2 regions of the Mesorhizobium sp. M1334 genome follow, and region 1 is predicted to be linked to the other one. Evidence: riboswitches for the same ligand, from Rfam matches in the RefSeq annotation. Region 1 holds a riboswitch; the other holds the start of a gene.
What was found. Region 1 has a riboswitch for glycine ahead of NKH17_RS32110 (D-amino acid dehydrogenase). Riboswitches for the same ligand answer to the same signal wherever they lie in the genome.
Positions count from the first base shown of each region.

Region 2: linked by a shared signal. The riboswitch ahead of gcvT (glycine cleavage system aminomethyltransferase GcvT) and the one ahead of NKH17_RS32110 (D-amino acid dehydrogenase) in region 1 are both predicted to bind glycine.

Region 1 covers NZ_JAMYLM010000043.1:5,476-13,396, reverse strand. The annotation lists partial or broken gene NKH17_RS32120 (IS1380 family transposase) at 1-862, opposite strand, end outside; gene NKH17_RS32115 (hypothetical protein) at 934-1,206, opposite strand; gene NKH17_RS32110 (D-amino acid dehydrogenase) at 1,217-2,458, opposite strand; glycine riboswitch at 2,597-2,687, opposite strand; gene NKH17_RS32105 (TniB family NTP-binding protein) at 3,761-4,375, opposite strand; gene NKH17_RS32100 (IS110 family RNA-guided transposase) at 5,043-6,080, opposite strand; gene NKH17_RS32095 (transposase) at 6,236-7,609, shown strand; gene NKH17_RS32090 (hypothetical protein) at 7,606-7,921, opposite strand, start outside.
Region 2 covers NZ_JAMYLM010000019.1:1,290-9,210, forward strand. The annotation lists gene NKH17_RS25130 (DUF1345 domain-containing protein) at 1-643, shown strand, start outside; gene NKH17_RS25135 (cytochrome b/b6 domain-containing protein) at 744-1,622, shown strand; gene NKH17_RS25140 (molybdopterin-binding protein) at 1,624-2,433, shown strand; gene NKH17_RS25145 (DUF3011 domain-containing protein) at 2,462-3,052, opposite strand; gene NKH17_RS25150 (transporter substrate-binding domain-containing protein) at 3,163-3,978, shown strand; glycine riboswitch at 4,095-4,181, shown strand; gene gcvT (glycine cleavage system aminomethyltransferase GcvT) at 4,330-5,448, shown strand; gene gcvH (glycine cleavage system protein GcvH) at 5,454-5,822, shown strand; gene gcvP (aminomethyl-transferring glycine dehydrogenase) at 5,839-7,921, shown strand, end outside.

The DNA.
Region 1 (7,921 bases):
CCGCGCAGCACAGGCTTGCGCTCGAGCGCGCGGCGGGTGCGGCCGTCGTCGGCGCTCTCGTCGACGAGCCGCTGGAGAACCGTGTTGCCGGGCAGTCCGAAGATATAGTCGATGCCGTTGTCCTCGCACCATGCCATGACTTGCGCCCGGCCGTAATGGCCATCGCCGCGCACCAGGATACGGGTGGTCGGCCAGCGGGCGCGGATGCGCCGCACGAGACGGCGCAGATGGCCGCGGATCTCCTTGCCCGTCGGCGTCTTGCCGGGGCGCAGGATCATGGCGACCGGGCGTCCTGTCGCGGCGTCATAGACATGGATCGGCAGGAAGCAGCGCTCGTCGTAGTGGGCGTTGAAGAGCGACAGCTGCTGATGGCCGTGAACGACATCGAGCGTATCGTCGATGTCGAGCGTCACCATCTTGGGCGGCGCGGCATAGCTCGACAGCCACAGGTCGACCAGCACATCGCCGAGCCGGATGACGGTCTTGAGGTCGGGCAGGTTCTCCAGGCGCGAGCATGTCGGCTGCGAGCACAGGTCGAGCCCGCTGTCGGGCAACCGTCCGCAGGCGAGCTTGAAGGCCGGGTCGGTGCGCAGCCGGTCGAGATCGTTGCCATCCTCGTAGCCGCACGCGATCGCAAAGATGCGGGCGCGCAGAATGTCGGCCATGGCGTGCCTCACCCGCTGCGGGTGACGCGGATCGTGGATCGCAGCCGCAAGCCGGTCGGCCAGTCGCAAACGCCGCTCGGCGGCGGCCAGAAGCATAACGCCGCCATCCGATGTGATGCGTCCGCCATCAACGCAGCTGTGATCTTCTTGCGTCCGACGGCTGGAAAACACAACGGCGGCAACGTATCGTCGGTCATGGCGGGTGTGGCTCGCGAGATCTGGTGGAAGGGTTGGCCTAAGCAACTGAATCCTACGCCAAATCAACCGCTTAAGCTACATCCGCCAGCCTCTCCAACACGCCGTCATGCATAAGACGGGCTAGTATCGGCCGGCGGGATCTGCTCCTAGATCTCGTCGCGAACGCCAGCAGATCGCGGTTGGAGGGGCTGAGATCATGCACGACCGGCGAGAAAGAGCCCCGAAAGGCCGAATTGCCGATGCCTGTGCTCGGTAGCGCCTCATCACGCATGAAGTCGTGCAGCTCCCGAGCGATCTTCAGTCCGGCAATCTCGATACGGGCGTTTAGCTGCTGGCTATCCACCTTATCCTCCCTATGCCACCAGACGATTGTGAACAGGAAGATCCTTTGCGACGGCCTCAGCCAACATGGCTGATGTCGCGGCAGACAGTGTCCAGCCAAGGTGCCCGTGGCCCGTGTTATAGTAGACGCCTAGCGCCTTCCCTTTGCCGACACGCGGCATCATGTTAGGCATCATAGGACGGAGGCCAGCCCACGGCACAACGCGGTTCGTATTGACGCCCGGGAAGAGTTGCCGCGTCCAGTCTACCAGAGGTCTTACTCTGCCATCCCTTATGTCCCAGTTTTGGCCGTTGAACTCGGCGGTGCCAGCCACTCGGAAGCGCTCTGCGCCAAGCCGGCTGGTCACGATTTTAGCCCGGTCGTCGAGGATGCTCACCCACGGAGCGGCTTCCTCTGCCGCATTGTCCTCCAGGTGGACCGTGATCGAGTATCCCTTGACAGGATAGATGTTGAGGCGATCGCCCAACATCGCCGCGAAGTCACGGCTGTTCGAGCCCGCGCATACGACAATTGCGTCGGCCTCGATAACCTGCGCCTGAGAAGTATGGGTAGAGTACGTCAGCCTGAACCGGCCGCGTCGCTCAATCTTTGTCACCGACGCGTCATAGAGAAAACTTCCACCGCGTCCTTCGCATGTACGGGCTAATCCGGTGGTATACTTGTGGATGTCACCGGTTGAGTCCGAAGGTGTGTAGAACCCACCATAAAAAGCGCCCTGCAAGGCCGGCTCAAGAGAGGCGATCTCGCCAGCTGTGACCGGCCGCCTGTCAAGGCCTCCTTCGACGAGGAGTTGATTGACTTTCGTAGCGTGGTCGAAACCAGGCTTGTCCCAATAGACATGCAGGATTCCGCGGCGAACGTGGTCGAAATCGATGCCTTCCCGCTCAGCGATGTCGAACATGTGCCTGCGCGCAGCGATCGCCAGACGGGTGGGGGCAACAGTATTCTCGCGGTACTTTCCGATATGGGAGACGAATTCCGCAAGCCAGCTGTACTTGTGCCATGTCGGCGCCGGGTTCATGAGGAGTGGCGCGTCGCGTCTCACCATCCACTTGATGCCCTTTAAGATCGTCGACCAGTGGTTCCAGACTTCCGCATTGCTCGCCGAGAGCTGGCCGCCATTTGCAAATGAGGTCTCCATTGCCGCATAGCGCTGACGCTCCAGCACGGTGACGTCATAGCCGTGTTCCAAAAGGGCATAGGCTGTCGACACGCCGGTAATGCCGGCACCAATCACAACAATCTTGGGCATTTCGCTCTCCAGACAGGACAATGGGTTCGGGCCAGTCGGCCCGCGGCTAACCCCCAAATCTGTCACGGTACCTGAGAGCTTAACCGGGAGGCCCGGCTTTCCCCTTCGGTGGACGCTCCGGCGTCTCTCTCCAGATTGTTCGGCAGGACGGTCGCTTGTACCTGAGAGTTTCCTTGGGGGGTTGCTCCGTCGGTGTCGACCACGTGCCGATCTCTCCCGCGCTGCCTATTGAACGGTCCGTGTATAGCTCTGTTCAACGATAGTTACAGCACTGGTTGCGCCTCAATATTGATGCAGACCCATCATTTTCGCCGGCAAGCTGAAACGCGTGAACCAAGGATGCCCCCTTCTTCCGCAACCTGTGGGACATTCGAAAACGTCATGCAGCACATTTGAGGCGCCCGAACCACCAAGACCGTTTATGTCAGTGCGGCAGTGCTGAGCATCCTCTCGTCGGCTGAACGAAGTCCAAGCACAACTGCTCGCCACCTCGGCACGGCCAGTAATCGGCGCGGGATCGAGCCCGGTAATTTCTTTGGGTCAGGCGGCGCGCAGGAGAGGCGGTTGGGCTTGAACCGGGGAGGCACGTTCGGTTGTGGCTGTGGCAAAGGTGTGCAGGCACTCAGCGAACTGGAAGCCCGGCAGGAGACTACGCTCGCTGCCGGGCCGGTACTGCCTTGGGAGGAGGCAATAAGTCAATTACTCGCGCATCAGTTCCAGATCTCTCGCCTAACCTACGGCATCGTGTCGTGACATCGATCGCCCTTCGGACCACGACGTAGCATTGGAACGTGCTTTCCAGATCGAACCCGCTGGTTCAAAGTCGCTAGTCACACATCCGAACCGCGTCAGTCTGACGACACCGATGTCGTTCTCGGTCCCAAAAGTCTTCGCAAGCTTCTGTAGACGCTCCAAAAATAGCTTTTTCTCGCGTCGAAGAGGCGAGCCGCAGGGGGCCACGGTTTGGACACTTCAAGTGACTGGGCTCGATCAGATAACGCCCATAGCTTCCTGCCAGTGTCAGCGTCGGTCGTCGGAATCTTTCTCCTGGTGGAATACATTCGCGAGGCGAATCCCCCTTTCTGAATTAATGGTGGGGTTGTTGTGCAACTACGAGTATAGATGCATAGTGGAGTATGATTTGTACCAAAGTGCATCGACTGCTGAAACGTGGACCGCACAAGCAGGCTTGGTCTGAAATATATGCGCGAAGAGGACCCTCGTGGCGCTCGATCCTCGCGTTCAAACATTCGCGCTGCGAGACAGCCCATCCAGCCAGCCATGATGAAGCCCGTTTCTGGGTTAGCGAATGCGCAAGTGTGGCAGCTTGGCTTGAATGGCGAGGGCATGTTTGGACGACTTGTGAAATCCAACCCGCAAGGCGTCGGCTCCCTCAACGTTGTGTTCGGCGCCTATCCTCACGCAGTCCTCCCGCGTCGGCTGCCCGATCTCGAAACGCATGCCGATACGGCTTTCGATCTGATCCATGGCGTGGGTATCACGCCTCGTGCCAGCTAACCGGTGAGTGTTGCCGGCAAGCAGCAAGGCGAAACCGCAGTGCTCCTGAAGGTGCAGCAGCTCCCGCAAAACAGTGGGTGTGAAATTCTGATATTCGTCCACCAGCAACGGACGCGTCGGGCCGTATCGGGCACCCAGAAAGTTCATGCAATCCTTCCCAAGATCGTATGTGAACTTGCTGTCCTTTTGGACGCCATACCGACGTCCCACCAGCTCCGGAGAGCGGAGAGCACGGCCGATGGCATTCCGGGCAAGCCGGAAACCTTGCCGATGTCTTCGTAGCCGCCAGCGTCGAGAGACTGTCTTATTGCGGGATACAAGATCTCCTTCACGAGCGGCATCAAGCCGTTCCATCCGCAACGCCAGCGGCCCGTCGACAACCACAGAATGAATAGACATGGTGCCCGCCTCAGCCAGCCTCTCCCCGCCGAGCGGATGCGGCCTCGATATGAATGACCATGCCTTCAAGGGCTTCGCTCAGCCTCTCAAGGTCAGGCTTGCTTATGGATCGCTCCCGACCCTCGTGATCGCGGCCGTAGCGATGGACGCAATCGTGCCGCACCGGCACGCACTCCATAAGCGTTTTCTTGGTCGCCTCATCTGGAAAAATTGTCGAGCCGAGGGCGCTCTGGTAGTAGTGATCGATCTTTTATGGTACATCAGCTCGCGCAGCCGCATGTGTACCCAATCGCGAAAAGCGTTCGGATTGGACGCGAGTTCAACGACTTCGATCTTGTCCGCGACCCACTGATTGTGTTGAAAAAGTCCGGGTTGCAGCAGTCCTGAAGCACTTCTCTATTCGGCGTGTCGAAGTCAAGCGCGTTCGAGCTTACCGCTTCTTCGGCGTTTGACGTCTTTCGCGGGGCCTCGCTTCTCTACGGGATCGGCTTTAGCCCTCCCAGCATGGGATCAGGAGAATGAAGCGGCACAATCTGATTCGCGGCCTGATCGGCTGCAGTGAGCGACCGGTCCGAGTGCTTCAACGAACTCGCCTCATCCATCGTCCCGCGAAGGACGTGCTTCCGCCGGTGGCGGAACTTGTCTCTCTCCTTTACGGCCTTCCCGGTCAGATAGCGGCTGGCCAGGCCTCCCGCGTCCAGCGGAATTCGGTGCCGTCCACCCACATGCGGTGCATGATGACCGCCAGCCGGCGGGCGAGCGCGACGACCGCTTTTCGCAGGCCGGATCGCTTGGCGACATTCATCGCCCATGCCTTCAGCCACGACCATTTCTTCACGCGCGTTATCATCACTTGGGCGGCTTCGTAGAGCAAGGTGCGCATCATCCCGTCGCCGCACAGCGAGACGCGACCGACACGGTGACTTTCACCTGATTGGTTGAGCACCGGCGTCAGTCCCAGGATGGACCCCACCGTTTTGGAGTTTCTGAACCGCTGTGGAATGTCGATCGTCGCGGTATAGGCCAGCGCCACCACAGGACCGATGCCAGAGATGGTCATCAAGCGATTGCAGATCGTATCGTCCCTGGCGATCGTCAGTACCTTGCGATGCAGGCGAAAGAATTCCTCGCGCAGCCTCCGCCTGGCGGCGAGCAGCGGCGCCATGATCTGCGCTACATCAGGCATGTCTTCGACGAGCTCGCGAATCCGATCCTCAAACTTGACGGTCCCGACGACGCCAACCTTGAGCCCAAAATTGCGCAACAGGCCGCGCAGGTCGTTCTCGATGGCGAGGGCCTTTTCCTGCAGCAGCTTGCGCGCCGTCAGCAGCGCGCGGCGCTTCTGGCTCGTCAGCGTCTTGACATGCACCGGGCGGAACAGGTTGACGCGCATCATCTGTGCGATGCCGCGCGCATCATTGCGATCCGTCTTGTTCGGCCGCGCCTTGAGGAATGCCTTGGTGTGTCGGGTCTCGATGCAGATTGCCGGCAAACCGGCCCTGGCCAGGCCTTCGAACAGCCATTGCGACAACGGTCCGGCCTCGAGCCCGATCCGCTCGATGCGCAAGGCGGGATCTTTCAGAACCGCGGTGAGGTCGTCGGGGTGGCTGACCACCTTGACCTCGCGGCAGATCTTGCCAGTTTCATCGACAATGCAAACGGCGGTCTCTTTTACCGAGATATCCAATCCGGCATAATGCTTCATGCTGCGTTTCCTTTCCTGATGCTTGTGGCTGTAGCTGCAGACCACGTTCTATCATCAGCTCGGAGCGCAGCACCTCCGTCCATCACCGTCAAAGATGGGGCTCAAGCCGAATATCCCATCTGATTCAATCTTCGTCGTAAGAGGAGATTGAGTCGATGATGGGCGAGCAAAGTGTGATGCAGGAGGAGCTGTTCTACGGCTTCAGCCTGGAGCGGCATGTGCCGGCGGATCACCTGCTCAGAGCGATCGACCACTTCGTCGACCTGTCCGCCATCCGCCAGCATCTGGCGCCCTTCTACAGCTCGATCGGCCGTCCCTCGATCGACCCTGAGCTGCTGATCCGCATGCTGATCGTCGGCTATTGCTTCGGCATCCGCTCGGAGCGCCGGCTGTGCGAGGAGGTACATCTGAACCTGGCCTATCGGTGGTTCTGCCGGCTTGGTCTCGAGGGTGATGTGCCTGACCACTCAACCTTCTCCAAGACCCGCCACGGCCGCTTCCGCGATGCCGACCTGCTGCGCGAACTGTTCGAAACCGTCGTCCGGCGCTGCATAGCTGAAGGGCTCGTCGGCGGCGAAGGCTTTGCGGTCGATGCCAGCATGATCGTCGCCGACGCCCATCGTCAGCGCGGGATCGAAACGGCCGAGGACCTCAATCCCAAAGCCAAGCGGGCCGTGGCTGAGTATCTCGCCACTCTGGATGACGCCGCCTTCGGGGCCGCCACGCCGGTAGAGCCAAAGTTCGTATCGCCTGTCGATCCTGCAGCACGCTGGACCGCCTCTTGGGGCGGCCCGGCCGTCTACGCCTATTGCACCAACTATCTGATCGACGTGGAGCACGCCGTCATCGTCGATGTGGAGCCCTCGACCGCGGTGCGCCAAGCCGAGGTGACGGCCGCCAAGACCATGATCGAGCGGGCGCACGACGAGCTCGGCCTGTGGCCGGAGCGGCTGATTGCCGACACCGGCTACGGCTCGGCCGAAATGCTGAACTGGTTGGTGCATGAGCGTGGGATCGAGCCGCATATCCCGGTGTTCGACAAGTCTAGGCGCAAGGATGGCACCTTCTCGCGCGACGACTTCACCTACGACCATAAGGCCGATGCCTATATTTGCCCGGGCGGAAAGACGCTCAGGCAGCGCCAGAAGACCTATCGGGTGCCACACCCTCTCGTCGACGAGAATGGCATGATGCGCTATCGCGCCAGCAAGCTGGATTGCGACGCCTGTGCCCTGAAGCCCCGCTGTTGCCCGAAGGAGCCGGCGCGCAAAGTGCTGCGCTCGATCTATGAGGGCGCGCGCGACATGGCCCGCGACATCGCCAAGACCGAGGCCTACCAAACCTCACGCTATCAACGGAAGAAGGTGGAGATGCTGTTCGCGCACCTCAAGCGCATCCTGAAGCTCGACAGACTGCGATTGCGCGGCCCCTGTGGTGCCCGCGATGAGTTCCACCTCGCAGCCATCGCCCAGAACCTCAGGAAATTGGCCAAGATCTGCACTATCCGGACACCAATCCCAGCCACTTAGGGCAAGGAGGCCGCCTCGACCCAATCGCAACTCGTCGCGGCGAAAAGAACGCCTGGCTTAATCACCGACTTCTTCAACACAATCCACTCCTTGTTGCCCTTCACCAATGCTGACATTGCTTTCGGATCATCGAGCACCAGTCTGATGAGACGATCGCTGAGATATGCTTCGATGGCGGAAAAGTACTGGACGAGCAGCATGCGGTTCAGTGCGCCGATGAGGCCCCGCCCCTCCATCTCGGCGGCGATATGACCGATGTCGTAGGTCGCAAATTTGAAGATCTGTGCCGGGTCGCTCGGTAGGTTCTCGCGC
Region 2 (7,921 bases), on a different contig from region 1:
ACGCCACACGCTGTTCGCGGTGTCGGCCTGCATCGGCGTGGCAGCCTTTGGCGCCGCGCTGATCTGGCGTGCGCCGCTTGCCTATTCGATCGGCGCCAACGTGTTCTTTGCCGCCTATCTCGTTCTTGTCATCGCCCACATGCCTCGGCTTACCGGCAGCTATCTGCGCAAGAATGCAGGCGACACTGACCTGCCGGTACTGGCGATCTTCGCGGTCACTCTGGTTGTGGTCGCTATTGCCATCATTTCGTTGTTTCAATTGATCAACAGGGAGAAGAGCGCGGATCCCGTCGAGCTTACGGTCGCGCTGCTGTCTATCCCGCTTGGCTGGTTGACCATCCATGCCATGGCGGCACTTCACTACGCGCATCTCTATTGGTTGGACGGCGATGCGATGGATGGCGACACCAAAAAGAGGATTCCAGTCGGCGGCCTCGACTTCCCGGGCGGCAAGCGCCCGGAGGGCTCGGATTTCCTCTATTTTTCGACAGTGATCGGCATGACGGCGCAAACCGCCGACACCAACATCACGACCTCGCAAATGCGCCGTGTCGTGCTTGTGCATTCGATCCTGTCGTTCTTCTTCAATACAGTCATCGTCGCAGCCGCAGTCAACCTAGCCGTCAGCCTCGGCAGTCCGTAATAAATCCGTGATCGGGTGAAACATCGCTTAGGCTGGCGACGTATTGGGAGGAGAAGATATCTGACAGGCCGCGGCGAACGCGCGGCCGGAGGAACAACAGATGGAATCGCTTGCCAGAAACCAAGCCGCCGGAGCAGATACCGCCGCGCCGAGCGATGTGACGCTGATCTATCGCCAGTCGCGCTGGACGCGGCTGACGCATTGGCTATGGGCGATCGCGCTGTTCTTCATGCTGCTTTCCGGCCTGCAGATCTTCAACGCCCGCCCGCAGCTCTACATCGGCAAGGAGTCGGGCTTTGGCTACAACAACACCATCTTCGCCATCGGCGCCGAGAATACCGCGGCTGGCCCGCGCGGTTACACCGAAATTTTCGGCAAGCGCTTCGATACCACCGGCGTGCTCGGCTGGTCGGGTCCGGCCGGCCAGGAGACTTCCCGGGCCTTCCCGTCCTGGGCGACGATTCCTTCCTATTACGATCTCGGCACCGCGCGCGTCGTTCATTTCTTCTTTGCCTGGGTGCTGACCACCACGCTGCTGGTCTGGCTGGTCGCCAGCCTCATCAACGGCCATTTGCGCCGCGATCTTGCCCCGCGCCTCGATGATTTCAGGCGGCTGCCGCAAGACATTGTCGACCACGCCAGGTTCAGGTTTCACCACAGGCGCGAATACAACACCTTGCAGAAGATGGCTTATGGCGGCGTGCTGTTCGTGCTGCTGCCGCTGATGATCATCACCGGCCTTGCCATGTCGCCGAGCATGGATTCGGTGCTGCCGTTCCTGAACGATCTGCTCGGCGGCCGACAGACGGCGCGCACCATTCATTTCACGGTGATGCTGCTGCTCGTCGCCTTCTTCATTATCCACATCCTGATGATCCTGGCCGCCGGTCCGATCAACGAGCTGCGCTCAATCATCACCGGCTGGTATCGAACCGACCCGCCGGCGCATGCCGACGATGCGCCAGAGAGGAGTGCCTGACATGGCGAAATTCGAGATCAGCCCCAAGCTACAGATAAGCCGAAGGAAATTCCTGACTTCGGCCAGCCTCGGCCTTTCCGGCATCATGCTGTCGGGCTGCGACGCCTTCGACAGCCAGCTTGGCGTCGGCGACGGCCTGCGCAGCTTCCTCGAAAGCGCCAATGGCCTGACCTGGCGGGCGCAGCGGCTGCTTGCCGGCCGCGATGCGCTGGCGCCGGAGTTCACCGAGGCCGACATTCGCCAGCCGCAGCGGCCGAACGGTGTCACCGCACCGGACGACGATTTCTACAAGGGCCTGCTCGCCAGCGATTTCGCCGACTGGCGGCTGGAGGTTTCAGGCCTCGTCGAAAAACCGCTGTCGCTGAGCCGCGAGCAGCTGATGGCCATGCCGAGCCGCACGCAGATCACCCGCCACGACTGCGTCGAAGGCTGGAGCTGCATTGCCAAATGGACCGGCACGCCGCTGTCGCTGGTGCTCGACCAGGCCGTGGTCAAGCCGCAGGCGCGCTATGTCATATTCCACTGCCTCGATACGATCGACCGCAGCCTTGCCGGCGATATCAAATATTACGGCTCGATCGACCTGATCGATGCCCGTCATCCGCAGACGATCCTTGCCTATGGCCTCAACGGCAAGCCGTTGCCGGTCGAGAACGGCGCGCCGCTGCGCGTCCGCGTCGAGCGCCAACTCGGCTACAAGATGCCGAAATATCTCTACAAGATCGAGCTGGTCGACGGCTTCGCCAATATCGGCGGCGGCAGAGGCGGCTATTGGGAGGACAATGGCTACGACTGGTACGGCGGCATCTGACTGAAACCTGACCTCAGTTTCACCTAAACTAACTGTCGTCGTCGCTGTCGTCGCCGTCGCTCCGCAGGGCCGGATTCAGGTCGGGATTATCGTCCGGGGTGACGAGCTTCCCAAGCCCGTGCGGTCCTTGGTAGTTGCCGTGGGTATCGAAGTTGGGATTGCCCTGATTGTCGAATTGCGGCGTCGGATCAATCGATTGGTCGTAACGGCGCGGGCGCGGCTTCGGATAGTAATTATCGGAATGATGGCGATGCGAATTGCTGTTGTCGAGAATGGCGCCTACCACGCCGCCGACGATAATGGCTGCGGCGAGGTCGCCAGCAGAGGGGTTACGGTCGGGGCCGGCGACTGCGAATTCGGCCGAGCAACCATTGTCGACCCAGATGCCGCCGCCGTCATAGCCCCAGCTTCTACCGTACACGCAACGTGCCTTCGATAGACGGGAGGTCAACTGCACGCCACGTCGCGTATCGACCCCGCAATAGGAATAACGGTAATCGGCGCTGGAGCAGACCACGCGTTTTGCCCCCGCAGCCTGCGCTGCCGCCGGCAGCAACGAAAGCTTCGCCGGGTTGCCCAGGATGCAACCCAGGAACATCATCGAACCGGTAACCGCCATCCGTGCCGACATCGCAACTCTCCATCAGGGCCCGCTATCGACAGAATGGCACCTCTGTGTAAATCTGACAACCGGACGGGCTCAGCGAGGTTATATTAATGCGCGCTAAGATGATCGCCACAATTATACTTGCTCTTTCTGCCTGGTTGGCTTTGTCGCTGCTGCCAGCCCGGGCAGACGACAGCCTCAAGCGCATCATCGACCAGAAGACGTTGACGGTCGGCGTGGCGCTCAACCCACCGTGGATACTCAAGAAGGCAGACGGAAAATTCGCCGGCTATGATGTCGACCTGACCAGTGCTCTGGCGTCGGATCTCGGCGTCGACCTCAAGCTGGTCGAAGTGCCCTGGAGCGACCTCAAGACGCGACTGCTCAAGGGTGATTTCGACATGATCGCGGCGGGCTACGCCAGCACGCCGGAACGCGCACGCGAGGTGGTGTTCTCCGATCAGACCGGTACTGCCGATATCCGTATGGTGGCGACGATCGCCAGCCTTGGGAAAAGGCCGGGCAAGGCACTTGCGGCCCCGGGCTACAAGATCGCCGTACTCTCCAACTCGACGGACGAAGCCGCCGCTAGGGAAGCATTCCCGAAAGCGGCCATCGCTTCATTCGACAATGCGGCCGATGTTTTCGCCGCCGTCATCAGCGGGCAAGCACAGGCGATGGTGGCGACATCGCCGACGCCGCAAATGGCCGCCAGGCTTTATGACGCTAAGCTCAAGCTGGTGGGCGGCCCGCTGTTGCGGACGCCGGAAGCGTTTGCCATGCGGCCGGACGATGTCCGCCTCATCCAATACGTCAACAACTGGATCGGCGCGCGCACCGCCGACGGCACCATAGGCGGCGTTCGCCGCTACTGGTTCGGCAGCTTCAAATGGATGTCGCGCTTCGAGACAGCCAAGCCCGAGCCCGCAAAACAATAGGGTCGCGACCTGTTCGCGACGAGGCAGCGAAGACTTGCCAGTAAAATGTCGCTGGCAGGTGACAAGGTGTCGTCCACGGGCTATGGATGACGAGTCGAGGGCTCCTGACCGAGTCCTACCTGTTTGCGGGAGAGAGCAGCGAGAGCTGCCGCCGAAGGGGAAATCGCCCGAAATCTCTCAGGCAAAAGAACCGTAGACGGGAAAGACACTCTGGAAAGTCGGGGCTTGCCCCCGCGCCGAAGGTGTAAGCGCTGCCGACAGAGTTACGGGGCGCGAGTCTCTCAGGCTTCAGACAGAGGGGCACGGACTGGTCGCCATTCGCGGCCGCCTGCGTGCGACTCTGGAGATGACATGACGGGCGACGACACCAAACACCTTCCCCTCGAAGATCTGCATGCGGCAGCCGGTGCGCGCTTTGGCGCCTTCGCCGGCTGGTCGATGCCGCTGACCTATCCGGCCGGTGTGATGAAAGAGCATCTGCACAGCCGCGAGCATGCCGGCCTGTTCGACATCTCGCACATGAAGCTGTTCGAAATCAGCGGTCCGGGGGCAGCAGCGCTTCTGAACCGCGCCTGCCCGTTCGATGCCGGCGCGCTTGAGGTTTCCCAGTCCAAATACACGTTCTTCCTCAACGAGGCTGCCGGCATTCTGGACGATCTGATCGTCACCAGGCTTGGCGCCGAGCGCTTCATGATGGTCGCCAATGCCGGCAATGCCGCCGCCGACGAAAAACATCTGCGCGCATTGGTCAAAAATTTCGAAGCAGAGGGCGATTTCGACGTGAAGGTGGACGCACTCGACCGCGTCTTCCTTGCCATCCAGGGCCCCGAAGCGTGGGCTGCCCTTTCCCGCGCCGGCATCGAGACGGGTTCGCTGGTGTTCATGCACGGTATCGAACCGCGCGAAAAATGGTTCATGAGCCGGTCCGGCTATACCGGCGAAGACGGCTTCGAGATCGGCCTGCCGGAAGCGGATGCAAGAAACCTCGCCGCCAGGCTGCTCGAGGACGAGCGGGTGATGTGGGTCGGCCTTGCCGCCCGCGACAGCCTGCGGCTTGAAGCCGGACTGTGCCTGCACGGGCTGGACATCACGCCGGAGATCGATCCGGCCAGCGCCGGGCTGATGTGGGCCATCCCCAAGGAGGTTCGCGCCTCGGGCGCCTTCATCGGCGCCGATGCGCTGCGCGCCATCCTGGAGCGTGGTCCAGCGCAAAAACGCGTCGGCCTGAAGCCGGAAGGCCGCCAGCCGGTGCGCGCCGGTGCTGCCCTTTTCGATGCCGACGGCAACCCTGCCGGCCACGTCACCTCCGGCGGCTTCGGCCCCTCGGCCGGTCATCCGGTCGCCATGGGCTACGTCCAGACACCGCTTGCCAAATCCGGCGCAAAACTGTTCGCCGATGTCCGCGGGACGAAAATCCCGGTCGACATCCACCCCTTGCCCTTCACGCCCCATCGCTACCGCAAAGGATGATTTCAATGGCAAAGACCTATTTCACCGAAGATCACGAATGGCTGCGCGTCGAGGGCGGCATCGCCACCGTCGGCATCACCGATTACGCGCAGGAGCAGCTCGGCGATCTCGTATTTGTTGAACTGCCGGAGCCAGGGAAAAAGCTGGCCAAGGGCGATACGGCCGTGGTGGTCGAATCGGTCAAGGCGGCTTCGGACGTCTACGCACCGGTCGACGGCGAGATCACCGAGGCCAACACCTCGCTGTCATCGGATCCTTCGCTCGTCAATTCGGCGGCAACCGGCGACGGCTGGCTGTGGAAGATGAAGCTGGCCAATGAGAGCCAGCTCGACGAGCTCCTCGATGAAGCCGCTTACAAAGCCCATATTGGTTGATAGCAGGACCAGGAAGATGACCGCAGCACCCTACCCCTTCTCGGCTCGCCATATCGGCCCGGGCCTCCATGACGTCAGAGCCATGCTGGCGACGATCGGCGTTCCTTCGGTCGAGACCCTGATCAGTCAGGCAGTGCCGAAGTCGATCCGGCTCGACCGGCCGCTGGCCCTACCCGCCCCCGCAAGCGAAGCGGAAGCGCTGACCGAGCTCGCGGCGACGATGGCAAGGAACACGGTGCTGAAGAGCTTCATCGGCACCGGCTATCATGGCGTCCATGTGCCGCCGGTGATCCAGCGCAACCTGTTCGAGAACCCGGCCTGGTATACCGCCTACACGCCTTACCAGGCCGAGATCAGCCAGGGCCGGCTGGAAATGCTATTCAACTTCCAGACGCTGGTGACAGAATTGACCGGCCTGCCGGTGGCATCGGCCTCGCTGCTCGACGAGGCGACGGCGGTGGCCGAAGCGGTCGGCATTGCGCTGCGCCATCATCGCGACAAGCGCACCAAGGTGGCACTGGCCGGCACGCCGCACCCGCAGACGCTGGACGTCGTGCGCACCCGCGCCGAGCCCCTCGGCATCGAGGTGGACGGCGAGGTGATCGACGACAACACCGCCGCCCTGCTGGTCTCCTGGCCCGATACATTCGGCGTCTACGGCAATCACAAGGCAGCCATCGACAAGGCCCATGCCGCCGGCGCGCTGGTCGTCTTCATCGCCGACCCGCTTGGCTTGACGCTGACCGATGCGCCGGCCAGGCTTGGCGCCGACATCGCCGTCGGCCCGACGCAGCGTTTTGGCGTGCCGATGGGCTTTGGCGGGCCGCACGCCGCCTATTGCGCGGTCTCCGACAGGCTGACGCGGCTGATGCCCGGCCGGCTCGTTGGCCAGTCGACGGATAGCAAGGGCCGTCCCGGTTATCGCCTGGCTTTGCAGACACGCGAGCAGCATATCCGCCGCGACAAGGCGACCTCCAACATCTGCACCGCACAGGCGCTGCTCGCCAACATGGCGACGGCCTACGCGATCTGGCATGGCCCTGCCGGGCTGCAGGCGATTGCCGGCCGCGTCCACACGCTGGCCAACCGCCTGGCTGCCGGCCTCAAGGCAGCGGGCGTTTCGGTGGTCGGCGAAAGCCGGTTCGACACGGTGGCTGTGGAAGTGAAGGGCAGAGCCGGCGCGATTGCCGCCGCCGCAGAAAAGACGGGCCTCCTGTTGCGCGTCATCGACGCCGACCATGTCGGCATCAGCTTCGACGAGACCTCCACCGAAGCCGATCTGGAGGCGATCGCAGCACTTTTCGGCGCCAAGGCCGGCGTTGCCGCCGGCAGTTCCATGCCAGGAAAACCGCGCGGCAAGGAGTTCCTCACCCAGCCCGTGTTCCGCGAAAATCACTCGGAAACCGACATGATGCGCTTCCTGCGCCGGCTGGCCGACAAGGACCTGGCGCTTGACCGCGCCATGATCCCGCTCGGCTCCTGCACCATGAAGCTCAACGCCGCCGCCGAAATGATGCCAGTGAGCTGGCCTGATGTCGCCAACCTGCATCCCTTCGCGCCGGCAAACCATTCGATAGGCTATCGCGCCATGATCGACGAGCTGGAAGGCTGGTTGGCGGAGATCACCGGCTTCGACGCGGTGACCCTGCAGCCCAATGCCGGCAGCCAGGGCGAATATGCCGGGCTGCTCGCCATTCGCCGCTATCATCTGTCACGTGGCGAAGGCCATCGCACCGTCTGCCTGATCCCCTCCTCGGCGCATGGCACCAATCCGGCAAGTGCGGCCATGGCCGGCATGAGCGTCGTCGTCGTGCGCTGCACCGAGGACGGCAATATCGACATGGACGACCTGCAGGCCAAGGCGGCCGAGCATGCGCATAATCTCGCGGCGCTGATGTTCACCTATCCCTCGACGCATGGCGTCTTCGAGGAAGGCGCGCGCGACCTCTGCGCCCTCGTCCACAGCCATGGCGGCCAGGTCTATTTCGACGGCGCCAACCTCAACGCGCTAGTCGGCCTCGCCCGTCCCGGCGATATCGGCGCCGATGTCTGCCACATGAACCTGCACAAGACCTTCTGCATCCCGCATGGCGGCGGCG